DNA from 4 places in the Brevibacterium sp. Z349TD_9 genome. Region 1 is predicted to be linked to each of the others. Evidence: riboswitches for the same ligand, from Rfam matches in the RefSeq annotation. Region 1 holds a riboswitch; each other region holds the start of a gene.

Region 1 (7,843 bases):
GGGATGCCCAGATCGAGCGTCCGCCACGCCGAGGTGGTCCTCCCGTTCGTGGCATCGTGGAAGTCGAGCTGGAGTCCGGTCGCCGGGCACCCGGAGGCGATGAGCGTGACCTCGCCGTCGGGGCCGGTGAACGTGACCTCGCCGACGACCGTCGTCGTCAGCTCGAGACCCTCCTGCGCGGTGGAGACCGGTTGTGCCTGCGGCTGCTCATAGGGGGTGAAGCGACCGAGGAAGACGAACTCACGGTTGGGGTCGTAGACGGGGACCTCGACGAATTTGCTCAGCAGCGGCGACTTCGCGTCGCGGATCCTCACACCGATCCGCCCACCGCGGTCGATGAGCTCGTAGAGCACGTGCCCGACGGTGAACCAGCCGAGCGAACCGCCCGTCGGCAGCTTCGCACTGAAACCGGTGTCGTCGACCCTGACCTGGGGCGAGTCGTCGGCGGGGGCCTCCCCGGCGGTAGCTCCGTCCTCGGCGTTAGCTCCGTCCTCGGCGGGGCGGGAGAGGAGGTCCAAGGTCTGTGCGGCGGGGCCGGCCTTCGTGCTCGGGTCGAGCGCGAGGCGCACCCAGCCGTCGTCGTCGACGGTGAAGGTTCCAGGGGCGTCGGGCCAGGTCGACTCCCCATCGAGCCAGTGCAGGCCGACGACGCTGAGCCAGCCGAAGGGTGTCGCCAACGACGAGTTCCGCGAGTCCCGCCAGGTGTTCCATTCGGCCACGAATTGGTTCACGTCGAAGTCCCCTCGCAATCTCATTCGTCGTCCCGGGTCTGCCGCTTCGGAGCTGTGATCAAAGCACCTGTGATCAAAGCTACCGCAAAGGATAGGCTGAGAAAATGAGCACTCCTCCCACCGACCAGACAGCAAACGCGCAGGTCGCAGCCGATCTCTCGGAATTCGTCTCTGCCTCTCCCAGTTCCTATCATGCCACCGCTGCCGCCGCCGACCGTCTCGGCGCCGCCGGCTTCCACCGGCTCGACGAACGCGACTCCTGGGCGCTCGAACCCGGCCGCGGATACTTCGTCGTCCGCGACGGTGCGATCATCGCGTGGATGACCCCGACAGAGACCACCTCGGTGATCCCGCCGTTCCGCGTCCTCGGGTCGCACACCGACTCCCCCGCCTTCAAGCTCAAGCCCGGTGAGGAGTTCGCGACCGCCGGGGTGCGCCAGGTCGGCGTCGAGATCTACGGCGGGCCGCTGCTCAACTCGTGGCTCGACCGGGAGCTCGCGTTCGCCGGGCGCCTCAGCCTCGCCGACGGCACCGTCGTTCTCGCGCGCACCGGGGCGATCGCGCGCATCCCGCAGCTGGCCATCCACCTCGACCGGCAGGTCAACGAGGGCCTCACCCTCGACAAGCAGCGGCACACGACCCCGATCGTCGGTCTCGCCGACCTCGCCGAGGCCGACGTCCTCGAGCTCCTCGCCGCCTCCGCCGAGGTGGATCCCGAGCTCATCGTCGGCCACGACGTCTACACGATCCCCGTCCAGGAGCCTGCGCTCTTCGGTGCCGCAGACGAGTTCTTCGCCTCGCCGAGGCTGGACAACCTCCTCTCCGTCCACGCCGGGGTCACCGCGATGGTCGGGCTCGACGCCGAGGCGCTCGACCACCTCGCCCTCTTCGCCGGGTTCGACCACGAGGAGATCGGGTCGAACTCTCGGTCCGGGGCGAGCGGACCGTTCCTCGCCGACGTCGCCGAGCGCATCGTCGCCTCCCTCTACCCCGACGCGACGCGCAGCGACCACCTCGCCGCGCTGGCCGGGTCGGTGTGCGTGTCCTCGGACGCCGGTCATGCCGTCCACCCGAACTATCAGGAGCGGCACGACCCGCAGGTGCGGCCCCGCCTCGGCGGCGGACCCCTGCTCAAGCACAATGCCCAGCAGCGGTATGCAACCGACGCCGTGGGCACCGCGGTGTGGGCGCAGGCGTGCGCTGCGGCCGGGGTCGAATACCAGGACTTCGTGTCGAACAACGCCGTGCCGTGCGGGTCGACGATCGGACCGCTGACGGCGACGCGGATGGGGATGACGACCGTCGACGTGGGACCGGCGCTCTATTCGATGCACTCGGCGCGGGAGATGTGCGCGATCAGCGACGTCGTCGCCCTCGGTGCCGCCGCCAAGGCCTTCTTCCAGGGAGCGTAGGGGCCGGCGCCGGCACTCCGCACGCCGATCCACGCGCAGCCGACACTTCCAGCCTCGATCCACGCGCAGCCGACACTTCCAGCCCCGATCCACGCGGGGCCCGAATTCCGCGTCGCCCCGGACTCGGAATTCCGGCTGCGCGTTGATCGAAAGCGACCGACTTCGCGGGAGCATCGATTTTCTCCCGCCGCGTTGATCGAGAGCGACCGGGTGCGCGTTAATCGAGGGCGATCGGCAGTCGCCGAACGGTCGACGGGACGCGCTGTTTTGTGGCGACGCGCACACTGTGATAGTCGTTGTGTGACCCCACGGGGGCCTCCGGCAGGAGGCTGAGATCGGGCTAGGGCCGCTCGAGACCGTTGAACCTGATCCGGTTGATACCGGCGGAGGAAGAGAGGATCGCAGATGACTGCGCCTACCCCTGACACACCCGAAAACACCACGCCCGCCGAGGACTTCCCCCTCGAGCAGTACCCCTCGCACTCCCTGGCCTGGCTCGAGGACAGCGAGCACGACATCCGCGTGCCGGTCACCCGCATCGACCTCGAGGACACGAACGGCCGCCCCAACGAGCCCGTCCACGTCTACCGCACCGTCGGCCCCGGCGCCGTTCCCGAACACGGGCTTCCGCCGCACCGCGCGCCCTGGATCGCCGACCGCGACGACACGGAGACCTACGAGGCGCGCGGACACCTCATCGAAGACGACGGCCGAGCCGCCGTCCGCCGCGGGGCGCCCTCTCAGCAGTGGCAGGGTCCGGAGCGGTCACCTCGGCGAGCGAAGAACGGACGCACCGTCACGCAGATGCACTACGCCAGGAAGGGCATCATCACTCCGGAGATGCGCTACGTCGCGATCCGCGAACAGTGCGACGTCGAACTCGTCCGCTCCGAGGTCGCCGCCGGCCGGGCGATCATCCCCTCGAACATCAACCATCCCGAGTCCGAACCGATGATCATCGGCAAGGCGTTCCTCGTCAAGATCAACGCGAACATCGGCAATTCCGCGGTGACGAGCTCGATCGCCGAGGAGGTGGAGAAGCTCCAGTGGGCCGCGAAGTGGGGTGCCGACACCCTCATGGACCTCTCGACGGGCAACGACATCCACACCACCCGCGAATGGATCATCCGCAACTCCCCGATCCCCATCGGCACCGTCCCCATCTACCAGGCACTTGAGAAGGTCGACGGCGACGCCGAGGCGCTCACCTGGGAGATCTACCGCGACACCGTCATCGAACAGTGCGAGCAGGGCGTCGACTACATGACCGTGCACGCGGGCGTGCTGCTCCGCTACGTCCCGCTCACCGCGGACCGGGTCACCGGCATGGTCTCTCGCGGGGGCTCGATCATGGCCGGCTGGTGCCTGGCCCACCACGAGGAGAACTTCCTCTACACCCACTTCGACGAGCTCTGCGAGATCTTCGCCCAGTACGACGTCGCCTTCTCCCTCGGCGACGGGCTGCGTCCCGGATCGATCGCCGACGCCAACGACGCCGCACAGTTCGCCGAACTCGACACCCTCGCCGAGCTGACGAAGCGCGCGTGGGCCCACGACGTCCAGGTCATGGTCGAAGGCCCCGGCCACATCCCGCTCCACCTCGTGCGGGAGAACGTCGAGAGGCAGCAGGAGCTCTGCGACGGCGCGCCCTTCTACACCTTGGGCCCGCTGGTCACGGACATCGCTCCCGGCTACGACCACATCACCTCGGCGATCGGGGCCACGGAGATCGCCCGCTACGGCACCGCGATGCTCTGCTACGTCACCCCGAAGGAGCACCTGGGCCTGCCCGACCTCGAGGACGTCAAGACGGGCGTGATCACGTACAAGATCGCCGCGCACGCCGCCGACGTCGCGAAGGGACATCCCGGGGCGAGCGCCCGTGACGATGCACTGTCGAAGGCGCGGTTCGAGTTCCGCTGGCGCGATCAGTTCGCCCTCGGCCTCGACCCGGAGACAGCGGAGGCATTCCACGACGAGACCCTGCCCGCCGAACCGGCGAAGACCGCGCACTTCTGCTCGATGTGCGGGCCGAAGTTCTGCTCGATGCGCATCTCCCAGGACATCCGCGACACCTACGGAAGCGCCGAGGCGCAGGCCGCGATCGCGGGCATGCAGGCCAAGAGCCGGGAGTTCCTCGAGCGCGGGGCCCAGGTGTACCTTCCCGAGCCGACGGTCGGCCCCCGCCGAGGCTGAGGCGCGGGGCGCGCTGGCAGCGTCGCTCCACGCGGGGCCGGGACCCGGGCCGCCGATCCACGCGGGGCCGGGACCCAGGCCGCCGATCCACGCGCAGCCGGAAATCCGAGTCGCCCCGGACGCGGATTTCGAGCGCCGCGTGGATCGAGCGCTGACCATCGTCGACGGACTCAGTCCCTCACTTCTGCAGCTCGTCGAGGGCCTTCTGCGAGCCGGGTGCGAGTGTGATCGGCTCCGGCGGCACCGCAGTGTCGAGTGTGATGTCCTTCGCGGCCGCATGGACCTTCTCGAGGTCGGCCTTCTTGTCATAGATGAGCTTCGTCAGCGCGCACTGCGTGCCCTCATCCATGTCGTTGCGGACCATGAGAACGTTCGGGGTGACGATCGTCTTCACCGTGCCCGCGCCCTTGTAGGTGTCGGCGGGGATCTCGGCCACCTCGTAGACGGGGTTGAGCTCCTTCATCTTGCTCTCGAGCCCGGAGATGTCGACGAACTCGACGTCCCCGCCGTTCGAGGTGAAGAGGTCGGTGACGCCTGCGGTGGGCAGACCGCCCGACCACACCATGCCGTCGATCGTCCCGTCTTTCATCCCGTCGACCGTCTTGGCGAGGTCGAGCCGCTGCTTCGTCACATCACCGTCGGCGAGGCCCGCGGATTCGATGAGGCGGTTGGCGATGACCTCGGTGCCGGACTTCGGTGACCCGGTCGAGATCGTCTTGCCCTTGAAGTCCTCGACGGACTTGATGTTCGCGTCCTTGCGGACGATGACGTGCGTGTAGTTGTCGTAGATGCGCGTGAGCGCCGAGATCTCCTCGGGCTTGTCGAAGTCGGCGTTGCCGGTGACGGCATCGGCTGCAGTGTCGGCGAGCGAGAACGCGATGTCGTAGTCGCCCTTCGCCAGCTGCTGGAGGTTCTGCACCGAGGCGCCCGTCTCGGCGGCGGTGGCCTTGAGCTCGGTGTTGTCGGAGATCAGCTGCGCGAGACCGCCGCCGAGGACGTAGTACACGCCCGTCGAGTTGCCGGTGGCGATCGTGATCTGGCCCGACGCCGCCGTGCAGCCGTCACCGCCTTCGGCGGCCGGGGTGTTCTCGCGCTTGCCGCCGCACGAACTCAGGGCCAGGACTGCGGCGATCGCGGCCGCGGTGACGGTGAACATCTTCGTTCTCTTCATGGGCTCTTCCCTTTCTTTGTGGGTGTCTCAGTGGAGGTCCGGTGACAGCGGCTTCAATGGACGATCGGGTGCCAGCGGTTGGCGCCAGCAGTTGGCGTCGGCGGTCGGGCGGCTGGGCCGTCCGGTCCCCGCACCGGGCTGGGAGGTCAGGTGCGAGGTCATGGGTGGGCCGCCTCGGCGGGGGTGGCCTGCGGACTCCGAGGACGACGTCGGAGGATGAGGTGGACGATGACGGCGAGGGCGAGGGCGGCGAAGCCGATGGTCATCGACAGCGGCTGGAGGTAGAGGAGCGCGCCGGCGGCGATGAAGCAGAGGACGCGTTCGGGCCAGCCGGCTCGGCGGATGATCCAGCCGCCGGCCCCGGCGGCGAGCGCGGCGACGGCGCACGCGGACACGGCACCGGTCCACAGGGCCCCGAGGAATCCGCCCTGCGCGACGAGGGAGGCGCCTTCGGGGGTGAAGGTGAAGGCGAGCGGGACGAGGAAGGCGGGGATCGCGTACTTGCACGCTTGCCACATCGTCGCGATGACCCGGCCCCCGGTGATGGCCGAGGAGGCGACGGCGGCGAGCGCGGTCGGCGGGGACACCTCGGAGAGGACGGCGTAGTAGAAGATGAACATCGCGGCCGCCGCCTCGGGGACGCCGAGGGTGATGAGGGCCGGACCGACGATGACCCAGCTGATGATGAACGAGGCGGTCACGGGTACCGCGAGACCGAGTACGGTCACGGCGATCGCGGCGAAGATGCACGTGAAGACGAGGACGGCGGTCGGATTCGTCGAGATCGCCTGCGCGCCCTTGACGAGGATGTCGGAGATGACCTGGCCGAGCCCGGTCTTCGTGATCGTCGAGACGATGATGCCGGCGGCCGCGCACACGCTCGTCACCGGCAGGACCGAGCGGATGCCCGTCGAGAGTGCGCCGAAGATGACGTCCCAGATCGCCCGGAGGATCGCGGCCGGCTGCCTGCGGTGGGTGAGGACGATCTCGATGATGCCGAAGCCGATGCCGACGAGCGTCGCGTAGACGACGGCTTTGAACGGGGCCATGCCGAGGGCGAGGAAGACGACGATGATGCCGAGCGAGATGAAGTGGTAGAAGCCCTTCTTGAGGATCGGCCACGAGCGCAGCCCCGGCGGCGGGCGGTAGTCGACGTCGATCTTGCGCGAGTCGATCTCGATGGCGAGGAAGATGCCCAAGTAGTAGAGCAGGGTCGGGACGACCGCCCAGAGGAGGACGAGGCCGTAGGAGACGTTGAGGAGCTCGGCGATGATGAAGGCCGCGGCGCCAAGGGTCGGCGGAGAGAGGATCGCGCCGATGCCCGAGGCCGCGAGCATGCCGCCGGCGTTCTCCTTCGGGTAGCCGGCCTTCTTGAGCACCGGCCACGTCACCGCGCCGAGCGAGACGGCCGTGGCTGTGCCCGACCCCGACACCGTGCCGAGGAGGAAGCCCGAGAGCGCGACCGTGCGTCCCGGCGCGGCCTTCGACTTCTTGAAGAGTGAGAATGAGAGGTCGATGAAGAAGTTCGCCGCGCCCGTCTTGTCGAGCACCGCGCCGTAGATCGTGAAGAGGACGATGTAGGTCGCGGCGACGTCGAGCGGGATGCCGTAGAAGCCCGACGCGTCGTTGTAGAGCGCGTTGATGATCTGGTCGAAGTTCTGTCCCGCGTGCGCGCCGGGCCAGCCGACGGGGATGTAGGCCCCGTAGTAGCTGTAGAGGAAGAAGACGACGCAGAAGATCGGGAGGATGAGGCCGGTCGTCCGCCGCGTCGCTTCGAGGATGAGGAGCAGGAGGATCCCGCCCATCGTCACGTCGAGGGTCGAGAGCGAGCCCTGCCGGTTGAGGAATTCGTTGAAGCCGCCGGAGAAGAACGGCAGCACCGGATAGGCGCAGGTGAGGAAGGTGACGACGACGAGGATCCAGTCGATGACCGAGGGATTGTCCGTGGAGCGCTGGGGCTTCGACGGGGGCTGGGTCTTGGCTTTCGATGTCCTCGCCGAGGTGGGGCTGCCCTGGGTCGGGTCCGCTGAGCCGGTTGCCGTGGACGGTCCCGTCGCCGAGGCGGCGACCTCCTCGGCGGCGTCCGCGACCCGCTCCCCCACCTCCTTCTTCCGGCCTAAGCCGGGCCGGTAGCAGATGAAGACGAGCGGGAGGACGAAGGCGAGGAACCACATGAGGTAGTACTGGTTGCCCTGCCTGAGCGGGAAGAACACCTGGTTGAGCACGTAGAGCGAGATGAGGAAGCAGACGATGGAGACACCGAGGTCGAGCCGGCGCGTGAGCGTGCGCTGCGGCAGCTCTTCGTCGTACTGCGCGATGAGTTCGTCGACGTT
Region 2 (7,843 bases), 540 kb from region 1:
TTCGTAGATCGGGTTCGGGGCGCCTTCACCGCGCATCGCCCGGTCGACGGCCTCGACGGCCATCTTCCCGGCGAAGGCCGGTGCGTGGGCCTTCCACGAGGAGATCTCACCCTTGCGGGACTGGCGGGTCGCCGTCGTCACGTGCAGGGCCTGCTGGATTGCCTGGAAGGTCACCTCGGTGGGCAGGTGGAGCATCGCCCCGATGCCGGCCGCGGCCGAGGGGCCGAGGTGGGCGACATGGTCGATCTTGTGCTGGTGCAGGCTCATGCCCTTGACGAGGTCGACCTGGATCTCGTACCCGGTGGCGATGCCGTTGATGAGGTCCGCTCCCCCGATGCCCATGTGCTGGGCGACGGCGAGGATCGGCGGGATGTTGTCACCGGGATGGGAGTACTCGGCGGCGAGGAAGGTGTCGTGGAAGTCGAGTTCGCGCACGGCCACGCCGTTGGCCCAGGCCGCCCACTCCGGGGAGAAGCGCTCGGCGAGGGGAAGTCCGAAGATCGTCGCACCCGGGGTGAAGGGGTGCGCCTGTGCCTGCTCGCGGGCGTGGGTGGGGGCCGAACGGTTCACCGAGGCGGCCGCGACGGCGGCGTTGTCGATGACGCGGTTGATCACCATCTCGGTGACCTCGGGATCGACGGGCGTCGGGTCGGAGGCGACCTCGGCGATCTTCCAGGCGAGCTGATCCTCACGAGCCAGGTTCTCTGAGCTCTTGTGGGTACGGACCTCATGATCAATCATGGACAATCCCTTCAATCGTCGTTGACCGCTGCGGGCCATGTCACGACCGCCGCTGGCCGGAGAGTGGTTGACTCAACTGTAGGCCACGTCACTGCGACGCTGCGGCCCGGCCGGAGTTTTATCTTGACATCAAGATACTTTACCCGACCGGCATGAGCCGCCTCGACCCCCCTCCTCCCACCCGTCCGTCGAGGTGAACTGTGACATAATCGGGATATGACCCGCACTGCCCTCGACTTCGACGAGAACTGGTTCGACGACAACGAGTTCGCCCAGCTTCGTCGCCGTCTCCCCATCCCCTATGTCAATGCCATCCCCGTCCGCGTCGGAGAGGCCGGCGATGTCGAGGAGATCGGCCTCCTGCTGCGCCGCCTCGACGACGGCACCCTGGGTCGCGAGGTCGTCGGCGGCCGCATCCGCTACCACGAGTCGATCCGCGCGGCTCTGCTGCGCCATGCCGAGAACGACCTGGGTCCGCTCGCGCTGCCGGTCGTCCCCCCGGCCATCGCGCCGTTCCACATCGCCGAGTACTTCCCCACCGAGGGAGCGGCGCTCCTCCACGACCCGCGTCAGCACGCGATCTCGATGTGCTTCGTCATGGAGGTCCGCGGCGAGTGCACCCCGCGCGCGGACGCGCTCAGCCTCGACTGGCTCACGCCGTCGGAGGCGCTGCGCGAGGACATCGCGAGCGAACTCTCCCACGGTCAGGAGCACATCATCCGCGCGGCCCTGAGTTACCTCGGCTTTCCCATCTGAGGCCGGGCTGTCCATCGGGCCTGCGCCCGGCGCCTACGCGGGGTGCCGCCCGGTTTTCCGCGGCGCGCTGCGACTCGAGGACGCTCAGTGTCGATTCGCGAGCCAGAAATCGACACTTGGCGTCCTCGACTCGGCAACCCCATGCGCCCGCCGGCCGCTCAGCCACCCCGCGGGCGTACAGCCACCCCGCGGCGCCACAGCAACTCGGCGGTGCCACAGCCACCCCGCGGCGCCACAGCAACCCGGCGACCGCCTCGGCGACTTTTCTACACGCTGTAGAAGTGCACTGGTAGACTGGAGGCGACGACGACGGATGTGGTTTTCGGGGCCGCCGTCATCGTCAGGGTTGGTCAGGCCCCGTCGAGAGGACTGCCATGAACGCTGACGCCCACCGGAACCCCGCTCGCCAGGCCGCTGCGAACCCGACCGATGACCGCGCCGCCGACCCGCGGCCCGCCGAGTCCGGACTCAGCCGCGACCTCGGCGTCCTCGTCGGCTTCGACGGATCCGAACTCGCGGCCCTGGCCCTGCGCTACGCCGCGATCGAAGCCCTCCACCGCGGCGTCCCCCTGACCGTCGTCACGGCGTTCACGATGCCGCTGATGATCTACCCGAACATGGCCTCCATACCCTCCGAACCCGAGGACGAGGCCGCACTGCGGGGAGCCGAGAAGCTCCTCGCCGAGGCGTCCGAACTCCTCGCCGATCATCCCGAACCCGTGACTTACGCGGCCGAATCCGGCGACGCCGCCGGCGTCCTCGTCAACCTCAGCTCCAACGCCGAGGTGGTCATCGTCGGCGCCCGAGGGCGCGGCGGGTTCCTCGGTCGCATGCTCGGATCGGTCTCCACGGCCCTGCCCCCGCACGCGCACTGCCCGACGATCGTCGTCCCCCAGCACTCAGCACAGCGCGGCGAGGCCCGCGGACCGGTCGTCGTCGCCGTCGACGGTTCGGAGGCCGCGCGGATCGCGATGTTCACCGCCGCCGAGGTGGCCGCCTCGAGGGAGGCCGGACTCGAGGTCGTCTCCGTCCTGCCCGCCGGCGAGGAGTGGCTCTACTGGTATCCCGAGCTCGAGCTCGGCGCCGACGTCGCCGACCGTCGGCAGAAGCAGCTCGAGACCGCGCTCTCGGCGGAGGCGGATGCGCTCGGCGAGCAGTTCCCGGGTCTGCCGATCTCCACCTCGGTGGTCGTCGGCGATGCGACCGCGATGCTCTCGGAGGCGACGAAGCGGGCGCAGCTGACGGTGATGGGCACGCGTGGTCGCGGAGCGGTCAAGAGCGCGCTGCTCGGCTCGGTCTCCCGCGGGGTCCTCCACCATGCCGAGGGTCCGGTGATGATCGTCCCGAGCTGACCACAGCCGCACGACACATGACGACCATCGCCGCCTGCCTGATCGCCTGACGCGGTCCCGACAGGCGGCGCGGCGGGTGCTGTACAGTAAGTCTCACGACAGGGGAGCGCCAGCAGGGGCGCTGAGAGTGCAGATCATGCTGCAGACCCTCGAACCTGATGCGGCTAGCACCGCCGAAGGAAGTCGAGACTCTTCTACCCCTCCTTGAGACACGAGGAGGCACAATGCCGAGAACCACCGCGCCCGGAACCGCCGCGAAGTCCGCACCCGCCTACACGCAGGCCCCGCCGACGAAGAAGTGGCGCGTCGTCGACTACGTCGTCACCGCGGTGCTCGGCATCGCGGTCGGCCTGATCTTCTGGGTGCTCGCCGCCAGCTGGAAGGTCATCGAACTCGGCTTCCAGGCCTTCCCGCCCTCGATCGGACTCATCGCCGGACTCTGGGTGCTCGCCGGACCTCTGGCCGGCGCCATCATCCGCAAGCCCGGTGCCGCGCTGCTCTGCGAGGTGCTCGCCGCGATCGTCGAGGGCGTCCTCGGCTCCCACTTCGGCTCGACCGTGCTCCTGTCGGGCTTCATCCAGGGCCTCGGTGCCGAACTCGTCTTCGCCGCCTTCGGCTACCGGAGGTTCACGCTGTGGGTGACGACGCTGTCCGGTCTCGTCGCAGCCGCCTTCATGGCCGTGAGCGAGAACATCCTCTACAACGCCGAATGGCAGCTGACCTACCAGCTCGCCTACGCCGTGTGCGCGATCGTCTCCGGCATCGTCATCTCCGGCATCGGTGCGTGGTACGCCTACCGTGCGATCGCGAAGACCGGGGCGCTGTCCTCGTTCGCCTCCGGCCGCATCCGCTGATGGGTCTGCCGATCCGCGCTCGCGGCTATTCGTGGCGGCACGCCGATCGGGACACGCTCGCCGTCGGCCCCCTCGACCTCGACATCGCCGCAGGTGAGAAGGTTCTCCTCCTCGGCCCGTCAGGGGCGGGGAAGTCGACACTGCTCCACGCGATCGCGGGTGTCCTCCCCGTCGAATCGGGTGAGGCCGGAGGAGAGCTCGTGATCGGTGACGCCCCACCGGATCCTCGCCGAGGTGTGACCGGGCTCGTCCTCCAGGACCCCGATTCGCAGGTGATCTTCTCCCGCGTCGGCGACGACGTCGCCTTCGGAATGGAGAACCTCGGGATGAGCGCCGAAGTCATCGACGAGCGCATCCCCGCCTCCCTGGCAGCGCTCGGCCTCGACCTGCCCCTCGACCACCCCACGGCCGCACTCTCCGGGGGCCAGAAGCAGCGCCTCGCACTCGCCGGCATCCACGCGATGGCCCCCGAGGTCATCGTCCTCGACGAGCCGACGGCGAACATCGACCCCGCCTCGGCGGCCTCGGTCCGGGACGCGGTGCTCACGGTCCAGGCGGCCACCTCGGCGACGATGATCGTCGTCGAGCACCGGGTGAGTCTGTGGTCGGACGACGTCGACACTGTCATCGTCCTCGGGCAGGACGGCGTCGTCGCGCAGGGATCGCCGTCCGCGGTCTTCGGTGATCCCGGCCTCGCCGAGGTGCTCCGGGCCACCGGGATCTGGGTGCCCGAGTCCGGCTCCCGCACTCCCCCGCGTCAGCCGGGAGCGTTGCGATCCGGCGAGCCGGGAGGGACGGTGCTCACCGCTGAGAGGCTGAGTGCGGCCCGGCCACGGGCGGGGGTGCCTGCGACCACCGACCTCTCGCTCGAGATCCGAGCCGGCGAGGCGGTCGGCATCGTCGGACCCAACGGCGCCGGCAAGTCGACGACGGCGCTCACCCTGGCCGGACTCATTCCCGAGTTCGCAGGCGAAGTGCGCGCCCACGGGACACTGGCCGAAGGCGCAAAGCACGACCGGCCCTTCCGCTGGCCGTCGGCCTTCCTCGCACCGAGGATCGGAATGGTCTTCCAGGAGCCCGAACACCAGTTCCTCAAGGCCAGCGTGGCCGACGAGCTCGCCCTCGGCCCCAGGTTGGCCGGATGGAGTGAGAGCGAGGTCGAATCGCGGGTGACCAGACTGCTCGAGACGCTCGGGCTCACCGAGATCGCTGACGCCCACCCGCAGGGACTCTCCGGGGGCGAGATGCGGCGGCTGTCGGTGGCGGCGATGATCGCGCCCAGGCCGCGGGTCCTCATCGTCGACGAGCCGACATTCGGTCAGGATGCGCTGACCTGGGCGGGACTCGTCGCGCTCTTCCTCGACGTCCTCGACCACGGCAGTGCGGTCGTCGCCGTCAGCCACGACCACGACTTCCTCGACGCGATCGGGGCGAGGCGTGTGAGCCTCGGAACGAGCGCGCAGCCGCTGCGAGGTGAGCGCGTTGAGTGAGGCTGCGCCGGCCCGAGAGAGGGTCGCGATCGAGGATCCCGGTCAGCTCATTCCCGTCGTCCGGTCGACTGCGCTGGTCCGCTGCAATCCACTGACGAAGATCGCCGTCGCCCTCATCCTCATGGTCGGGGCGCTGCTGAGCATCGACATCGTCTCGGCCGGGGTCATCCTCGGCTTCTCGCTGCTCGCTCTGCCGCTGAGCGGGCTCGACCTGTGGGCGGCATTCAAGCGCCTGTGGTTCCTGCCGCTCGGGGCGCTGCTCGCGGCATGGGGCACGGCGATCCTCGCGGAGAAGACCGGGGCGGTCGTCGTCGATCTCGGTCCGATCCTCATGACGACCGGGTCCCTCGAATCCGCGGCGGCGATCTTCGTCCGTGCCCTCGCGCTTGCCGTCCCGCTTGTCGTCCTCGCCTCGACGATCGATCCGAGGGATCTCTCGGATGCGCTCGTCCAACATCTGCGACTGCCGGAGACCGTCGTCGTCTCGGTGCTCGCGGCCTCGCGTCTGCTCGGCCTCCTCGTCACCGAATGGCAGACCCTGGCGATGGCGCGTCGCGCCAGGGGGCTGGCCGGAGGTTCCGTGCTGCGGCGCACCGGCAGCCTCTTCGCCGGGATCTTCGTCCTCCTCGTCCAGTCGATCAGGCGGGGGACGAGGCTGGCGATGGCGATGGAGGGTCGCGCCTTCGGGCGACGGGGACGCACGTGGCGGCGACGCTCACGATTCGGGATCGCCGACGCGGTCGTCGTGCTCACCGCGATGGCCGTCACCGTGGCGGCGATCGCCTCGGCGCACCTGCTGGGGACATGGAACCCGATCATCCCCGGCTGAGGCGGGCTCACACCTGACCGATGAGGTCCTTGAGGTGGGAGCGCCAGTCCTCGAGCGCCTCGGCGCTGGGCAGCTTCGAGGCGGTGAGGGCGAGGAGGGTGCGGTCGTCGTCCTTGGGTTCGGCGGCGGCTTCGACCTTTGTGCCGTCGACGAGGTTCGCTCGCCAGTAGGAGCGCTTGGGTGTGGTCGAGACCCGCGGATCACCGTCGAGCGCGACTCCGCCGAGTTCGCCGTCGACGAGGGCGGCGACGCGGTCGATGACGTCGCCGCGCTCGCCGGTCACCGTCCGGGAGACGGCGACGTCGAAGGTGCCGTCGGCGCGCTGGCCGGGGACGCGGCGCCCGATCTCCTGCTCATAGGCGACGACGGCCCCTTGCACCCACCATCCGTGGTTGTCGACGACGCCGTCGAACTGCGGGTAGAGAGCGTCGGCGAGTTCCTTGTGGCTCGCGTCCTTCCCGCCGGCCTTCTCGAGGCGCTGCCGGGTCGTGGACCAGGGCTCGCCGAGGGCCCGTTCGATGGACTCGATGTTCTGCGCTTTCGTCGCCATGGTCTGAGTCTATGACGCGTGCGCGGTCGCGGCATCGCTGCGGCTCTGCCTGCTCGACGTAGACTGCCGCCATGGCGGGCGAGGCTGAGTACACCGACGACGAGAAGTGGCTGGTCGTTCGCGGTCGGCGATGGCGGCGGACCGATCCCGCCCTGCCCGATCGTGTCGTCGAGGACCTCAAGAGCCACCTCGGTCGGGCGCGCAACGCGGTGAAGTCGGCGAGGAAGGCCGAGGATTCAGCGGCACTGCGGCGAGCCCGGGATCGCGTCGACCTCGCGAAGAGAGGGCTGGGCGAGCGCGGGGAGAAATGGTGGGAGCTCCCCGTCGATGAACGGCTGACCCGAGCCGAGGAGGCTCTGAGCGAGCTCAGTCGATGACGACGAGCTCAGTCGATGACGAGTTCGCCCATCTCGTCCCAGCCCTCGCCGTCGATCTTGCGGGAGATGATCTTCGGTGTCGAGGCGAGCAGCGGACGCATGGATTCGAGGCCGGCGGCGAAGTGGTCGCTGTTGACGTGCGGCTCGGCGCCCTCGTCGGTGAATGCCTCGACGAGCACGAACTCGTTGGGCTTGTCCAGGCTGCGCGACCATTCGAACCAGAGGTTGCCCGGTTCGGAGCGGGTGCCTTCGGTGAAGTCCTTGACGACGGCGGGGAAGGATTCCGCGTTCTCAGGCTTGACGTCGAATTTCGCGACGATGAAGATCATTGTGCTTCCTTGTCTCTCGGCAGCTGGTTCTCCGGTCATGTCATCAGGTACCGGTTGCGGGCAACCGGCCCTGTCACCACCCAATCATGAACCGCGCACTTTGACGAGTTCGCCGGCTCGGTTCCCTTCCCTGCGAGGAGGATCCGGTGCGATTCGCAGCCCGATTTCGGATCGGATGCTCCTCGCTGAGGCCCGCGGCCTTCCGCCTGCCGATCAGACCCGTTCGGCGATGAGGACGAGGAAGCCGCTGTCGGGCTCGAACGGGTGGATCTCCCACGTCGAGAGCTTGAGGCTGACGATCATTCCGCTCGCCTCGACATCGTCGATGAAGTCGTCGAAGTCATACCCGCGTCCGGCCCCGAAGCCGGCGACGAAGCGGCCGCCGTGCTTGAGGGTCGACCGGATGTTGGCAAGCGTCTGTCGCCGGGAGGCCGGATCGAGGAAGGCGAGCACGTTGCCGGCGCAGACGGTGACGTCGATGTCAGTGATGCCCGCCGCCGCGAAGTCGAAATCGGCGATGTCGCCGGTGTGCCATTCGCCGGAGGGGAAGTCCTCCTCGGCGACG
Region 3 (7,843 bases), 1.3 Mb from region 1:
TGCTGGGTGGAATTCCCGGCCTCCGGCTATCATCGATCCCACGGTCGCCTGCTCCGAGGCGGCTGCCGGGGCCGATGCTCCGGACTGTCCTGAAGGCGCACACATGGTCAAGCAGCACGACCGGCCGACGCTGGCCACGGTCGCCGAGCGCGCCGGAGTGAGCATCAAGACGGCCTCCCGCGTGCTCAACGGGGAGAAGCACGTCGCCAGCACCACCGCCGCCAAGGTCGAGACGGCTGCGGAGGAGCTCGGATTTCGGCTCAACTCGGCCGCGCGCCGGCTGCGGGAGGGCAGTCGCTCGCCCTACATCGGAGTCGTGCTCTCCGACATGGGCGACCCCCTCCAGGTGCGCATCCTCGCCCGCCTCGAACACGACCTCGCCGACCGCGGGCTGCGTCCCGTCGTCACCGTGACCGGGGGAGACCCGGACATCGAGCGCAGCTTCGTCGACGACTGCCTCGGCGGGGACATGTCGGGGATCTGCGTCGTGTGCTCGCAGCCGGAGTCCGCGGACCTCTACGCCCGAGTCCCAGGGCAGGCCGCCTCGGCGAAACCAGGAGAAGTCGGGGTCGTCTCCCTCGATCCCGCCGTCGCCGGACCCGGAATCACCACGATCGCCGCCGACGACGTCGCCGCAGGCCGCCGAGCCGCCGAACAGCTCGTCCGTCACGGCCACATCAGCATCGGCGTCATCGGCGACCGATCCCTGATCGAATCGCAGGCGCGGAGGTTCGCAGGCATCCGCGAGGTCCTCGCCGGTCGCGGGGACATCGGCTGGCGGGCCTACCTCGAGACGGGTGCCCACGACCAGTCGAGCGCGAAGAACGTCGTCGCCGCCCTGCTCGGGTCCCGGGCCGCCCCGACCGCGCTCATCACGCTTTCTGCGACGGTGACGATGGGGGCGATCGACGCGAGCCGGCGACTCGACCAATGGCCCGCGGTCGTCGGCATCGACGACTTCCCCGGAGCAGACCTCCTCGACGTCACCGTCGTCGACCCGGATGTCGACGCGATGTCCGCCGAGGCAGTGCGGGTCCTCACGGGCGACCACCGTCGCAGCTCCGCAACAGGGTCGATACCCCTCCTCACCTCGGCGAACGGCCTCACCCCGGTCCGCCTCATCCGTCGCGGCAGCGGTGAGGAGTCACCGCGCCAGGTCGCAGCACGCTGAGCAGGCGGCTGTCGGATCCTCGGAGGGAATTCCGCGCGGACAGTTGACAAACCTCATCGGTGAGCGAAGTATGACTACCATCCTGACAACGTTGTCAGAATGAGGAAAGGTTTCGAGAATGCGCAGTTCCCACACCCGCGAATCAGCATCGCCGAGGCGCGCCCACCGCCGGCTCACCATCCTCGGTGCCGCCGTCGCGATCTCCGCGCTCGCCCTCAGCGGCTGCGGCAACCAGAAGGGCCAGGGCAACGACGAGGCCGGATCCGGTACCGGCTCCGACGGTGACGTCACCATCGCCCTTCTCCTGCCCGAGTCGAAGACCACCCGCTACGAGTCGCTCGACAAGCCGAACTTCGAGAAGTACGTCGCCGAAGCGAACCCGGATGCGACGGTCGAATACCGCAACGCCAACCAGGACGCCTCCCAACAGCAGCAGCAGTTCGAGGCTGCGGTGACCGAAGGAGTCGACGTCATCGTCCTCGACCCGGTCGACGCCTCGGCGGTCGCGTCGTCCCTGGCGAAGGCCGAAGCGAAGCAGATCCCCGTCGTCTCCTACGACCGCTTCTTCGACGGAGCCGACTACTACACCTCGTTCGACAACAAGAAGATCGGCAACCTTCAGGGTCAGGCCCTCCTCGACGGGCTCAAGGCCAAGGGCGTCGACCCGAAGTCCGGGCCGGTGTGGATGGTCAACGGCGACCCGAAGGACCCCAACGCCGCCGACTTCAAGGCCGGTGCCGAGGAGACCCTCAAGGCCGCCGGCGTCGACATCGCCGCCAGTCACGACACCCTCGACTGGAACCCCGATGACGCCCGGCAGTGGGTCGAAGGCCAGCTGCAAGGCGGAGGAGAGAAGCCGATCGCGATCTACGCGGCCAACGACGGCACGGCCGGTGGGGTGCTCGCCGCAACGACGAAGGCGAAGCAGGAACCCGTCGTCACCGGCCAGGACGCCGAAGTCGACGGCCTGCAGAACATCCTCAAGGGCGAGCAGTACGCGACGATCTACAAGTCCATCCCGCCGCAGGCCGAGTACGCGGCGAAGGCCGCGGTCGCGCTCGCCAACGGCGAGGAGCCGAAGGCTGCGACGACGTACAAGGACACGCCGACGGACTTCGTCGAAGCCAAGGTCGTCACGAAGGACACGATCAAGGACATCGTCGGCGATCAGATCAAGGCCTCGGACATCTGCTCGGGCATCGATGAGAAGCTCTGCGCCGACGCCGGAATCGAGTAGGGGACGCTGAGCGCACGCCGATGACTTCACAGACGAACGAGCCGATGCCCGCCTTCGGGCGGGCGTCGGCGACCACACAGCCCGTGCTCGAACTGCGCGGAATATCCAAGCGCTTCGGTGCCGTCCAGGCACTGACCGACATCAATCTCACCATCGGCCGCGGCGAAGTCGTCGGGCTCGTCGGCGACAATGGTGCCGGCAAGTCGACGCTCATCAAGATCATCGCCGGCGTCCATGGCGCCGACGACGGCGAGCTCCTCATGGACGGCCGCCCGCAGAGGTTCTCCTCACCCAAGGACGCGCAGAAGGCGGGGGTCGCCACGGTGTTCCAGGACCTCTCCCTGTGCGAGAACCTCGACGTGGTGGCGAACCTCTTCCTCGGCCACGAGGACACTCGCGCAGGCGTCCTCGACGAAGTCGCCATGGAGGCGAAGTCGTGGGAGCTGCTGCGCAGCCTCTCGGCGAAGATCCCCAGCGTCCGGGTGCCCATCGCCGCCCTCTCCGGCGGGCAGCGGCAGACAGTCGCGATCGCTAGGTCCCTCCTCGGTGAACCGTCGATCGTCATGCTCGACGAGCCGACCGCGGCCCTCGGAGTCGCCCAGACCGCCGAGGTGCTCAACCTCATCGAACGCCTCCGCGACCGCGACCTCGGCGTCCTCCTCGTCAGCCACAACATGGCCGACGTCCAAGCCGTGTGTGACCGCGTCCACGTCCTGCGCCTGGGCAAGGACGCCGGCGACTTCCCCGGTGATGAGCGCACCGACGTCCTCATCGCCGCCATCACGGGAGCCAACGACAACGTCGTCACCCAGCGGGCGGCACGCAGGGGTGAGCGCCGATGACCCGGAACTCGTTCATCACTGACGAACGGATCTCGCAGGAGGGGTTCGTCCGCACCTTCGTCCGGCGGATCAAGGAGGGTCAGCTCGGCTCGTTCCCGGTCATCCTCGCCCTCGTCATCATCGTCATCGTCTTCCAGTCGGCGAACAGCAACTTCATCTCCCCTGCCAACCTCGTCAACCTCTCCACGCAGGTCGCCTACCTCGCGATCCTCGCCCTCGGGATCAACCTCATCCTCCTCCTCGGCGAGATCGACCTCTCGCTCGCCCAGCTCGGCGGTCTCTGCGCCTCCGTGCTCGGTGTCCTCGTCGTCAGGCAGGGTGTGCCCCCGATCATCGCCCTGACGATCATGCTCCTCCTCGGCCTCGTCGTCGGCGCCATTCAGGGCTGGTTCTTCGCCGTCGTCGGCATCCCCGCCTTCGTCGTCACCCTCGCCGGCCTCCTCGCCTTCACCGGCCTGACCCTGACGACGCTGGGCACGCAGAAGAACCTCTCGATGGCCGACACCTTCGCCTTCGACTTCGCGAGCTACTACTTCCCCGCCATCTGGGCCTACGTCTTCGGCGCGGTCGCGGTGCTCGGCTTCGCCGCCGGGATCATCCACTCGAAACTGCGCCGGCACAATGCCGGACTCGACAGCGCGAGCTGGACATCGGTGATCATCCGCATCGTCCTCCTCACCGCGGTCGTCTTCGGATTCCTCATCCTCGTCAACCAGGACTTCGGGCTGGCGATGCCGTTCTTCCTCATGCTCGTCATCGCCATCGTCATCGACCTCGTCCTGCGGAAGACGAAGTACGGTCGATCGATCTACGCCGTCGGCGGCAAGGTCGAGGCCGCCAGGCGCGCAGGCATCCGGGTGACCTGGGTGCGGATCAGCGTGTTCATGACCGCCGGAGTCCTCGCCGCGCTCTTCGGCTTCGTCAAGGCCGGGGTGACGACGAACGCGGGGTCGACGCTCGTGGGCACGCAGGACCTCCTCAACGCCATCGCGGCGGCCGTCATCGGCGGCACCTCGCTCTTCGGCGGGCGCGGTTCGGCGTGGGCTGCGGTGCTCGGGGCGCTCGTCGTCGGCGCGATCAACAACGGCCTCTACCTCATCGGCTTCAACTCCGACGCGCAGCAGATCATCACCGCGCTCGTCCTCCTCACCGCCGTCGTCATCGACGCGATCAGCCGCCGCGGCCAGCGCTACGTCGGCAGAGGGTAGGCGTCGGAGGGTAGGCGACAGAGGTCCGACGGCCGCCGATAGGCGGCTGGGTCGGTCGCCGAGGCGGAACTGAGTCACTTTTCGCCCGATCAGTCGGTTCAAGACCAGACCGATCGGGCGAAAAGTGAATCATCGGGGCCGGGCGGCTGGATTGAAAGTGGGGTCGGGCGGGTTCGCGGCGGTGGGCCGTGCGGGCACCGTCGTCGCCCCCTAGGTGTCGGTGATACAGTCGGGGGCAAATGACATGGGGTGCCCGGTGCGACTCGCGCAGGGCTGAGAGAACACCCATCGAACCTGATCTGGGCCATGCTAGCGAAGGGATCGTCATGACCGACATCGACCTGTCGTCGGCGCATGCGCGGCTGCGCGCGTCGAACCCGCTCATCCAATGCATCACGAACACGGTCGTGCAGCAGTTCAGCGCGAACGTGCTCCTCGCCGTCGGGGCGTCACCGGCGATGCTCGACCACGACGCCGATGCCGCGCAGTTCGCCCACCTCGCCGGCGGTCTGCTCGTCAACTTCGGCACCGCGACGGACCAGCAGTTCCTCGCCGCCGACGCCGCCGTCGACGCCGTCGACGCCGTCACCGAGGATGCCAAACCCTGGGTGCTCGACCCCGTGAGCATCGGCGCCGCCGACCACCGCACCACCCGGATCCGCCGCGCCGCGGCCGCCCACCCGACCGCGATCCGCGGCAACGCCTCGGAGATCGCGGCACTGGCCGGAGCCGGAGCGGGCGGGCGCGGGGTCGAGTCCACCGACGAGGTCGACGCCGTGCTCCCGGCCGCCGCCGAGCTCGCCCGCACGACCGGCGCCATCGTCGCCGTCTCCGGTGCCCGGGACGCCATCGTCGCCCACATCGACGGGGCCGACCACATCGCCCGCGTCGACGGGGGACACTCATTCATGCCGCTCGTCATCGGCACCGGCTGCTCACTCGGCGCCGTGACCGCCGCTTACCTCGCCGCCGTCCCGCCGGCGGGGACGAGTTCGCAGGCGGGCCCGGCAGGATCGGCCGCGTTCGAGCGCTTCACCGCAGTCGTCGCCGCCCACGCCCACTTCGCCGTCGCCGGAGAGGCCGCCGCCACCGGGGCGCTCGGACCGGGCACCTACTCGGTGCACTTCCTCGACGCGCTCTTCACCACCGACGACGACCGGATCGGCCGCGCCCGGGTCGAGGTGACCACAGTATGAGCGGCGATCGGCTCGCGGGCATCGACACCCGCCTCTACCTCGTCACCGATACCGCGCAGTGCGCGGAGGCGGGACGAACCGTCGCCGAGACCGTGCGCGCGGCCGTGACCGGGGGAGTCGGTGTCGTCCAGGTCCGCGACAAGGACATCGACGACACCGAATTCCTCGTCCTCACCCGTGAGGTCATCGCCGCCGTCACCGAGGCGATCGCCGGGACCGACCGCCGCGTTCCCGTCTTCCTCAACGACCGGGTCGCCGTCGCCCGCCGCCTCCTCGACGAGGGCAGCGACGTCCACATCCACGTCGGCCAGACCGACACCCCCGTCGCCGAGGTGCGCGACCTCCTCGGCGACGGCCCCCTCGTCGGCCTCTCCGCCGCCGAACCCGAGGAGTTCGCCACGGCCCAGGAGACCGGCGGCGTCGACCTTGTCGGCATCGGACCGGTCTTCGACACGACGACGAAGACCGACGCCCCGGCCGGGATCGGTCCCGACCGCCTTGGCGAACTCACCGCCTCGGCGGGGATCCCCGCGGTCGCGATCGGCGGCATCGACGCCGAGCGCGCGCACGAACTGCGGGGACGAGGACTCGTCGGCATCTGCGTCGTCTCCGCGATCTGCCGCGCCGAGGATCCCGAGCAGGCGGCCGCGGACCTCCTCGACGCCTTCGGCGACGGCACCCGAAAGGACGGGGAACAGGCATGAGCGAGCGACCACCGATCGCGCTGTCGATCGCCGGCACCGACCCGAGCGGCGGGGCGGGAATCCACGCCGACCTCAAGACGTTCACCGCCCTCGGCGTGCTCGGGACGACGGCGATCACCGCCCTCGTCGCGCAGAACACCCACGGGGTGTCCCGCGTCTACCCGATCGACGAGGACTTCGTCACCGATGAGCTCGACAGCGTGCTGAATGACATGCCCGTCGACGCGACGAAGACGGGCATGCTCGGATCCCGGTCGCTCGTCGACCTCGTCGTCGACCGGGCAGCGACCTCCGACTTCGGGTTCTTCACCGTCGACCCCGTCATGGTCGCGACCTCCGGACACCGCCTCCTCGAGGTCGATGCCGTCGACGCCGTGCGCACGCGCCTGCTCCCGGCCGCCGACCTCATCACACCGAACCTCCCCGAGGCGGCCCTCCTCCTCGGCGACGACGTGCCCGAGGCGACGACCCCTGAGCAGATGCGCGACCAGGCCAGGGAGCTCGTCGCGCGCGGCACGCGCGCCGTCCTCCTCAAGGGCGGGCACGCCGCAGACGGCGAGGTCGCCGACATCCTCGTCACCGCCGACGGGGAGGTCACCGAGTTCGCCCACCCTCGGATCGCGACCCCGAACACGCACGGGACCGGGTGCACGCTCTCGGCTGCGATCACCGCCGAGGCGGCCGTCCTCCGGCGGGCCAACGGCGGGAAGACGCTGGCCTCTGAGGACATGCGGCAGGCAGTCGAACGGGGACTCGACTTCCTTGCCCGGGCGCTCGCCTCGGCGGCGGACTGGAAGGTCAGCCTCGACCCCGCGGGCGCCCACGGACCGGTCGACCATCAGGTCGACATCGTCCGCCGCTGACCCCGCCCGAGCACCGTACCCGGAGCGCTTCACCATCGCAGCACCGCGGCGCCCCGGACCCGACCCGATCGACGACGATTCGACCCAAGGAGACACGTATGACGACGACCTTCGCCGCCGGCCCGCAGACCACCGAACTCTGGGACCACGTCCGCCCGATCATCGAGGCGATCGAGGCGCTGCCGTTCCTCAGCCAGCTCGCCGAGGGCAGCCTCGATCCTCTTGCGTTCACGAACTACATCACTCAGGACAGCATCTACCTCAGCGGATATGCGAAGGCGATGTCCTTCCTCGCCGGGAAGACGACGGACCGGGACGAGTCCCGGTTCTGGTCCACCTCGGCGGCGGAGGCGATCACCGTCGAGGAGGAGATGCACGCCCAACTGCTCTCCGATGCCCGCCTCGGGCAGGCGCACTCCCAGCTCGAGGCCGAGGACCGGGTGGGTCCGTCGCCGACGACGCTCGGATACGTCTCGTTCCTCGTCGCCACGGCCGCGACCCGGTCCTACGGTGAGGGCGTCGCGGGAGTGCTGCCCTGCTTCTGGGTGTACGCGCACATGGGCAAGGTGCTCATCGAGCGCGCCGGAGAGATGGACGAGAACCACCCGTATCGGACGTGGGT
Region 4 (7,843 bases), 1.1 Mb from region 1:
CGCCGAACTCGACCCAGTCGGAGGCACCGACCGGCTGGACGCCGAGGGCAAGAGCGGTCTCCGCGTCGCCCCACCCGAGAGCGACGACGCGCTGCGGGTCGGCCGGGACCTCGACCGCGCCGAACTTCGTGTCCACCGTGGCACCGCCGGCGGTCTCATCCGGGGTGCTGCCGCCGCCCGAGCAGGCGGTCAGCAGCAGTGCCGAGGCAAGGATGGGGGCGAGGAATCTGCGCATGGGTCTCTTTCTCACAGCCGAGCTTGGTCTTAGGTGAGCCTAGCTTAATCGAGGAGGGCGGGTTCCCAGAATCGTGCGCGCGGCAGGTGCGCGATCAGGCCTTCGGAGTGATCTCGAGTCCGTCGACGTCGACGTCCTGGAGGCTGATGAATCGGGATCTGGGGCCGGTGATGAGGCGGTGGAGTCCCCAGACGAGGAGGAAGATCGGCAGCCCGATGTACGCCGAGGCGACTTCGAGGACACGGCCGTCGGCGACGGCTTCGATGTTCTGTCCGGCGACGACGACGATGAGCATGACGAGGGCGATGATCGGCCCGATCGGGAACAAGGGCGCCCGGTACGGAAGGTTCTCGACATCGTGCCCCTGGTGGACGTAGGCACGGCGGAAGCGGAAGTGGCACCACGCGATGCCGATCCAGACGATGAATCCGGAGAGCCCGGAGACGTTGATGAGCCACGTGTACGCCGCCCCGTCGCCCATCACCTCGGTGAGGAATCCGAAGAGTCCGATGAAGGCGGTCGCGACGAGCGCCATGACGGGCACCCCGCGCTCGTTGAGACGGGCGAACAGCCTCGGTGCGGTGCCCTCCTTCGCCATCGCGTAGAGCATGCGGGTCGACGCGTAGAGACCGGAGTTGCCGGCCGAGAGGATCGCGGTGAGGATGACGGCGTTCATCACGCTTGCGGCCACGGCGATGCCTGCACGTTCGAAGACGAGGGTGAAGGGTGAGGCGGTGATGTCCTCTTTGTCGGCCGAGGCGAGCAGGGAAGGGTCGGTGTAGGGCAGGAGGAACCCGATGACGACGATCGCGCCGATGTAGAAGAGCATGATCCGCCAGAACACCGTGCGGATCGCTCGCGGCATGTCCCGGCGCGGATCCTTGGACTCTCCGGCGGCGACGCCGACGAGTTCGGTGCCCTGGAAGGAGAAGCCGGCGATCATGAACACGGCGATGATCGACATCCATCCCCCCGCGAACGGAGCCTCGCCGGTCGTCCAGTTCGAGAAGCCCGGGGAGGGTCCGCCGAGGATGCCTGCGATCATGAGCACGCCGAGAACGAGGAAGACGAGGACGGCGGTGACCTTGATCGCGGAGAACCAGAACTCGCCCTCGCCGAAGGCACGGGCGGAGAGGAAGTTGAGCCCGGTGAGCAGGGCGAGGAAGACCGCGGCCCAGATCCACGAGGGCACGTCGGGCAGCCAGAACGACATGATCACCCCGGCGGCGACGAGCTCGGCGGCCAGCGTGATCGCCCAGTTGAACCAGTAGTTCCATCCCATGGCGAAGCCGAAGGAGGGGCTGATGTACTTCGACCCGTACGTGTGGAAGGACCCGGCCACGGGCAGGTGGGTGGAGAGCTCCCCGAGGGACTGCATGACGAAGAGGACCATGACGCCGATCGCGGCGTAGGCGAGCAGCGCGCCTCCGGGACCGGCCTGGGAGATCGTTCCGCCCGAACCGAGGAAGAGGCCGGTGCCGATGGCACCACCGATCGCGATCATCTGCAGGTGCCTCGTGTGCAGTCCCCGCTTGAGTTCGCGGGTCTCCGTCGCCGAGGTGTCCGCCTGAGTCATCCTGTCCCCTGCTCGTTGCTGTCGGACCCGGTTGCAGGCCCCGGCCATTCTACTCACATGCCGTCGGCGACGCGGGTGCCGCAGCCGGAGCGGCTGGGGGCGGACGGCGGCGTTGACACGTGCTGGGGAGACGACCAGGATCGATCTCACACCGGTGACGAGGAAGCGACGGAGAGGAAGCGCTATGGCTGACGACGACCAGGTCCGCGAAGCAGTGCGGGCGCGTTATGCGGAGGCGGCGACGGCCTCCGCATCCGGAGTGGGCAACGATGAGCTGCTCCGCGAGGACGGCAGCGCGGACTGCTGTCCCGAATCCCCGCGCGGATTCGGTGCCGGACTCTATGACGCGACGACGGTCGGGGGCATGCCCGTCGGCGCCGTCGAGGCGAGTCTCGGCTGCGGGAACCCCACCGACGTCGCCGAGCTCCGGGATGGCGAACGGGTGCTCGATCTCGGTTCGGGCGGTGGTCTCGACGTCCTCCTCTCCGCCCGCCGGGTCGGTGCGACCGGATTCGCCTACGGGGTGGACATGACCGATGAGATGCTCGCTCTCGCCGAGGAGAACCGGGCGAAGTCGGGCCTGACGAACGTCGAGTTCCTCAAAGGCACGATCGAAGCCGTCCCGCTCCCGGACGCCGCCGTCGACGTCGTCATCTCCAACTGCGTGATCAACCTCTCCACGGACAAGCACTCCGTGCTCAGCGAGATGTTCCGCGTGCTCGCTCCGGGCGGGCGCATAGGAGTCTCCGATGTCGTCTCCGAAGACCGTCTCAGCCCGCAGGAGCGCAGTGAGCGCGGGTCGCATGTCGGCTGCATCGCCGGGGCTCTGTCACGAACGGAGTATGTCGACGGTCTTCGCGCTGTCGGATTCGTCGACGTCGCGGTCGACTTCACGCGTGAGGTCGCCGACGGCCTGCACTCGGCGATCGTGCGGGCGGTCAAGCCGGCCGGCTGAGCCTGGAAACATCGCTCGCCCTCGTGCTCTCCGGTCTCGCCGAGGCGGCCCATCGTCTCCGCGCAGGCGGCGGCCGGTGCGCGCGGGCTTCCGAAACCGCGGCCAGGCTGCAGACCCCTCTCCGGTCATCCCGCCCGGTCGATCTCGCCTGCTCGCAGCTGCACGAGAGTGAGGTCGAGCAGCGGGGTCGCGACCCCGAGTCCCGCCGCGGTCGCCGCGAGGCTGCCGAGGATGTGCTCGGTCTCGTTGGGCAGTCCGGCGGTGACGTCGCGATAGAGCGATGAGGTGAATGAGGAGCCCTCGGCGGTGAGCATCGAGAGCGTCACCGCGCGGGAGCGCGCCGAGATCGGGTGTCCGGCGCCCATCGCCACGGCTTCGAGCTCGTCGACGATCGCGACGACGTGGGGTTCGCCGCCGGCGGCCATGATCGCCCCGACGGGCGCCCGGAAGAGGCACGTGACCACGCCGGCTGCGGCGATGAAGACCCACTTCTCCCAGAGTGCGTCATCGATGGCATCGATGACCTGGAGGCGGAAGCCGGGGACGTCGAGGGCCTCGACGATCCCGGAAGGCACCTCTCCCCCGCCGAGGCGGCCGATCGTCATCGTCGCCATGTCCGTCATCTGCACAACGTCGTATCCGCGCATCGTGCCGATGATCTTCACGAGGCCCCCGAGCACCTGCCCGGGGAACTCCCTGTCCAGGCGGTCGATATGGGCCATGCCGTTGAGGAACGGAATGATGAGCGTGTCCGGCCCGATCGCCGGGCGAATGTCGTCGATGACCTGGTCGAGGCCGCTGGCCTTGACGGCGATGAGGACGAGGTCCGCAGGGATCGGGTTCGCTGCGAGCTCCTCGGCGGTCGTCACGGCCACCGGGTTCGTCCTGTCCTCGTCGGGGCCGATGAAGCGCAGCCCCGATGCGCGCAGCGCCTCGGCGCGCTCGGGTCGGACGAGGAAGGTGACGTCACGTCCGGCTTCGACGAGGCGGGTGCCGAACGCTCCCCCGGTGGCCCCGGCTCCGGCGATGAGGATCCTCACAGCTCTCCCTTCAGGGTCGCTGCCGCTGCGGCGGGATCATCGGCCTCGGTGACGGCGCGGACGACGACGATGCGCTCGGCTCCGGCTTCGCGCACCGCGTCGAGCCGCTCACCGGCGGCGATGCCGCCGATCGCGAACCAGGGCGTACTCACCCGTCCGGTGATCTCCCGCAGGGGCTCGAGGCCGACGGCCGGTCGCCCGGGTTTCGTCGGGGTCTCCCACACGGGCCCGAGGCAGAGGTAGTCGATGTCGGGGTCGGCGTCGGCGGCGAGCGCCTGGTCGATCGAGTGGGTCGAACGGCCGAGGAGGACGTCGGGTCCGAGCACGGCACGGGCCTGGCCGCTCGTGAGGTCACCCTGTCCGACGTGGAAGACGTCGGCGCCGACGAGGAGGGCGACGTCGGCACGGTCGTTGACGGAGAAGAGCCTGCCATGGCGGCGGGCGGCGTCCCGGAGGACCTCGAGGGCGGCGATCTCCTCTCGTGCCTCCAGGCTCTTGTCGCGCAGCTGGATGATGTCGACGCCCCCGGCGTATGCGGCGTCGAGGAACGCGGCGAGATCGCCCTGCTTGGTCCTGGCATCGGTGCAGAGGTAGAGGCGGGCCGCCTCGAGCGCGCGCCGACGCGCGGTTCGAGTCGTGGTCTGCGTGTCTCGCTGGGCGGAGGACGTTGTCATCACGGGAACCATGCTCCTAGAGTAGAGGAGTTCGCGGGAGCCTCGCTGGGAGGCTGAGAGGGCTTCGTGCCGACCGCCGCACCTGATGCGGGTCATGCCGCCGGAGGGAGAATACAGTGCACGTCATCGTCATCGGGGCCGGGATCATCGGGCTCGCCACAGCATGGGAGCTGCGTGGCCGGGGAGCGTCGGTCACGCTCATCGACCCCGCACCCGGCGAAGGGGCCTCGTATGCCGCCGCCGGCATGATCGCCCCGGCCGCGGAGATCGCGTGGGGGCAGTCTCCGCTCTTCCCCCTCATGCGCACCTCTGCCGATCTCTACCCCGAGTTCGCCTCGCGACTCACCGCCGAGACCGGGCACGACCTCGGCGAGACGCAGACGGAGACCCTCGTGTGCGCCGGGGACAGGGCGGATCTCGCGACCCTGCGGGACCTGCGCGCCCTGCAGGCCGAGGCGGGGTCCGAGGTCGAACTCATCACCGGATCCCGGGCCCGCGATCTCGAGCCCGCCCTCTCGCCAGGGGTGAGCGGGGCGGTGCGCATCCCCGGCGATCATGCCGTCGACCCACGACGGATCACCGGCGCCCTGCTCTCGCTCCTCGACGACGACATCGTCCGTGAGGAGGCGACCGGACTCGTCCGCGTCAGCGGCCGCACCGTCGGCGTCGCTCTTGCCGATGGGCGCAGCCTCACCGCCGACCAGGTCGTCGTCGCCGCCGGTGAAGCGGTGGGGACGATCGCCGGCGTCCCCGACCTGCCGCTGCGAGCCGTGCACGGCGACATCATCCGGCTGCGCACCGACGCGAGCGCACCGCCGCTGCTCACCCGCACCATCCGCGGACTCGTCGCCGGTCGGCCCGTCTACATCGTCCCGCGCCCCGACGGGGAACTCGTCCTCGGCGCCACGTCCCGTGAGGACGGACGGCCCGGGGTGCTCGCCGAGGGAGTCCACCGTCTCCTCCACGATGCCGAACGGCTCGTGCCCGGGATCCTCGATGCCGAGATCACCGAGATCACTGCGCGTGCCCGACCCGGATCACCCGATGACGTGCCGTTCATCGGGCGCACGGACCCCGGCTGCGTCGTCTCCACCGGGTACTTCCGCCACGGGATCCTCCTCACTCCGCTCGGGGCCCGCCTCGGTGCCGATCTCACCCGCGGTGAGGACTCGCCGTGGCTGCCCGCAGGGGCGCCCGCGGCCCTTGCTCCCCGCCGCTTCTCCGAAGCCGCACAGTCGAACGAGAGCCCGTCTCCGCGCCTTGTGGCGGCGATGACCACAGCAAGGAAGGAACCATGACCATCACACTCAACGGGGAGAGCAGCGAGCTCGCCTCAGGCACCACGGCCCGCTCGCTCGTCGAGCACGTCACCGGCAGGCAGCTCGCGACGGACGGGACTCCCGTCGACGGAGGCCGTCTCGGGGTGGCCCTCGCTGTCGACGGTGAGGTCATCCGCCGTGGACTCTGGGCCGAGTTCGCCATCGTCGACGGCCAGACCGTCGACATCGTCACTGCTGTGCAGGGAGGCTGAGATGAGCTGGACGATCGACGGAGCGACCTTCGACTCCCGCCTCGTCATGGGCACCGGAGGGGCGAGCACCCTGAGCATCCTCGAGAACGCACTGACCGCCTCGGCGACGGAGCTGACGACCGTGGCGATCCGCCGTTTCGACGCTGACGCCAGGGACTCGGTCTTCGCCCTCCTCGAACGACTCGGCATCCGCTCCCTGCCGAACACCGCGGGCTGCTATACCGCCCGGGACGCTGTGCTCACGGCCAAGCTCGCCCGGGAGGCGCTCGAGACCTCGTGGGTCAAACTCGAGGTCATCGCTGACGAGGACACCCTCCTGCCCGACCCGGTCGAGCTCTTCCGGGCGGCCGAGGAGCTCGTCCTCGACGGGTTCACGGTCTTCGCCTACACCAACGACGATCCGGCGCTCGCGAAGCGCCTCGAGGACGCCGGGGTCGCCGCGGTCATGCCGGCAGGGGCCCCGATCGGCTCGGGTCTGGGCATCCTCAACCCCCACAACATCGAGACGATCGTCGCCCGTGCGCAGGTGCCCGTCATCCTCGATGCCGGCGTGGGCACGGCCTCGGATGCGGCGCTGGCGATGGAGCTCGGGTGCACGGCCGTGCTGCTCGCCTCGGCGGTCACCCGCGCCCATGACGCACCGGCGATGGCTCGGGCGATGGCGCTCGCCGTCGAGGCGGGCCGCCTGGCTCGGGGCGCGGGACGGATCCCCAAGCGTCCGCTGGCACTCGCCTCCTCACCTCACGAGGGCAGGGTCACCACGGAGAACCTGGTGATGGGGCCATGAGCGGGACACCTCTGCGCCCGCTCGTCGAGCCCGTCGACGCGCTCACGCCCGATGAGCTCGCCCGGTACGCGCGGCATCTCAGCCTCCCAGAGGTCGGAGATCTCGGCCAGCGGCGGCTGCGGGCCGCGCGGGTCCTCGTCGTCGGCGCCGGCGGCCTCGGAGCCCCGGTGCTCCAGTACCTCGGGGCGGCGGGGATCGGACTCCTCACCGTCATCGACGACGACCGCGTCGAGGTCTCGAACCTTCAGCGCCAGATCCTCCATCGCGATGCCGACGTCGGCCGCCCCAAGGCAGACTCGGCCAGGGATGCGCTGCTGCGCCTCGACCCGCATCTGTCCGTGACCGCCCTCGCGGAACGCCTGAGCCCGGACAATGCACTCGAGCTCTTCGCCGCCCACGATCTCGTCATCGACGGTGCGGACAACTTCGCGACCCGGTATCTGTCCAACGATGCCGCCGAGCTCACCGGCACCCCGCTCGTGTGGGGGACGATCTTCCGCTTCGAGGGCCAGGTGAGCACCTTCGTGCCCGGTCACGGACCGATGCTGCGCGACCTCTTCCCCGACATCCCCGACGCCGATTCGGTGCCCACCTGTGCCGAGGGAGGAGTCCTCGGCGTCCTCTGCGGTCTCGTCGGATCGACGATGGCCGCCGAGGCCGTCAAGCTCATCTGCGGCATCGGGGACCCCCTCATCGGCAGGCTCCTGCGCACGGATGTGCTGGGGACGACCTTCACGACGCTGCGTTTCTCCGCCGACCCGGATCGGCCTGCCGTGACCGACCTCACCGAGGTCGCCGTCGCGTGTGCGGCTCCCCCGGCAGCTTCGGCGCCCGCCGTCGACGAGGTCACCGTCGCCGAGGCTCGTGCGTTGGGGGCCGACGCGGTCATCGTCGATGTCCGCGAGGAGTGGGAGCGGCAGGTCCAGTCCATCCCCGGCACCGTCCATGTGCCCCTCGACGTCGTCGTCGACCGGGGGTGGCCGGCCCTCGCCGAGGTGGTCGGCCCCGCCACCGACATCGTCGTCCACTGCCGGTCGGGAGTCCG

The links. A riboswitch is a leader RNA that binds a small molecule or an ion and turns the genes downstream of it on or off. The one in region 1 is predicted to bind thiamine pyrophosphate.
Region 2: another riboswitch for thiamine pyrophosphate. It lies ahead of AC0VYB_RS04080 (ECF transporter S component); the one in region 1 lies ahead of thiC (phosphomethylpyrimidine synthase ThiC).
Region 3: another riboswitch for thiamine pyrophosphate. It lies ahead of thiM (hydroxyethylthiazole kinase); the one in region 1 lies ahead of thiC (phosphomethylpyrimidine synthase ThiC).
Region 4: another riboswitch for thiamine pyrophosphate. It lies ahead of thiO (glycine oxidase ThiO); the one in region 1 lies ahead of thiC (phosphomethylpyrimidine synthase ThiC).

What each region holds. Positions count from the first base shown of each region.
Region 1 is NZ_CM149680.1:389,688-397,530, reverse strand. Features, by position in the region: gene AC0VYB_RS01745 (DUF1684 domain-containing protein) at 1-731, opposite strand, end outside; gene AC0VYB_RS01740 (M18 family aminopeptidase) at 836-2,143, shown strand; TPP riboswitch at 2,442-2,552, shown strand; gene thiC (phosphomethylpyrimidine synthase ThiC) at 2,549-4,339, shown strand; gene AC0VYB_RS01730 (TAXI family TRAP transporter solute-binding subunit) at 4,518-5,510, opposite strand; gene AC0VYB_RS01725 (TRAP transporter permease) at 5,669-7,843, opposite strand, start outside.
Region 2 is NZ_CM149680.1:927,768-935,610, reverse strand. Features, by position in the region: gene AC0VYB_RS04095 (MmgE/PrpD family protein) at 1-741, opposite strand, end outside; gene AC0VYB_RS04090 (DUF4916 domain-containing protein) at 958-1,497, shown strand; gene AC0VYB_RS04085 (universal stress protein) at 1,872-2,849, shown strand; TPP riboswitch at 2,940-3,048, shown strand; gene AC0VYB_RS04080 (ECF transporter S component) at 3,074-3,703, shown strand; gene AC0VYB_RS04075 (ABC transporter ATP-binding protein) at 3,703-5,193, shown strand; gene AC0VYB_RS04070 (energy-coupling factor transporter transmembrane component T family protein) at 5,186-6,022, shown strand; gene AC0VYB_RS04065 (hypothetical protein) at 6,030-6,572, opposite strand; gene AC0VYB_RS04060 (biopolymer transporter Tol) at 6,644-6,949, shown strand; gene AC0VYB_RS04055 (putative quinol monooxygenase) at 6,958-7,278, opposite strand; gene AC0VYB_RS04050 (class I SAM-dependent methyltransferase) at 7,492-7,843, opposite strand, start outside.
Region 3 is NZ_CM149680.1:2,990,819-2,998,661, reverse strand. Features, by position in the region: gene AC0VYB_RS13985 (LacI family DNA-binding transcriptional regulator) at 104-1,171, shown strand; gene AC0VYB_RS13980 (substrate-binding domain-containing protein) at 1,290-2,408, shown strand; gene AC0VYB_RS13975 (ATP-binding cassette domain-containing protein) at 2,429-3,250, shown strand; gene AC0VYB_RS13970 (sugar ABC transporter permease) at 3,247-4,458, shown strand; TPP riboswitch at 4,694-4,797, shown strand; gene thiM (hydroxyethylthiazole kinase) at 4,785-5,654, shown strand; gene thiE (thiamine phosphate synthase) at 5,651-6,358, shown strand; gene thiD (bifunctional hydroxymethylpyrimidine kinase/phosphomethylpyrimidine kinase) at 6,355-7,221, shown strand; gene AC0VYB_RS13950 (TenA family protein) at 7,320-7,843, shown strand, end outside.
Region 4 is NZ_CM149680.1:1,490,019-1,497,861, reverse strand. Features, by position in the region: gene AC0VYB_RS06745 (iron-siderophore ABC transporter substrate-binding protein) at 1-235, opposite strand, end outside; gene AC0VYB_RS06740 (amino acid permease) at 330-1,811, opposite strand; gene arsM (arsenite methyltransferase) at 1,996-2,766, shown strand; gene AC0VYB_RS06730 (2-dehydropantoate 2-reductase) at 2,892-3,806, opposite strand; gene thiE (thiamine phosphate synthase) at 3,803-4,480, opposite strand; TPP riboswitch at 4,504-4,606, shown strand; gene thiO (glycine oxidase ThiO) at 4,597-5,778, shown strand; gene thiS (sulfur carrier protein ThiS) at 5,775-6,011, shown strand; gene AC0VYB_RS06710 (thiazole synthase) at 6,013-6,798, shown strand; gene moeB (molybdopterin-synthase adenylyltransferase MoeB) at 6,795-7,843, shown strand, end outside.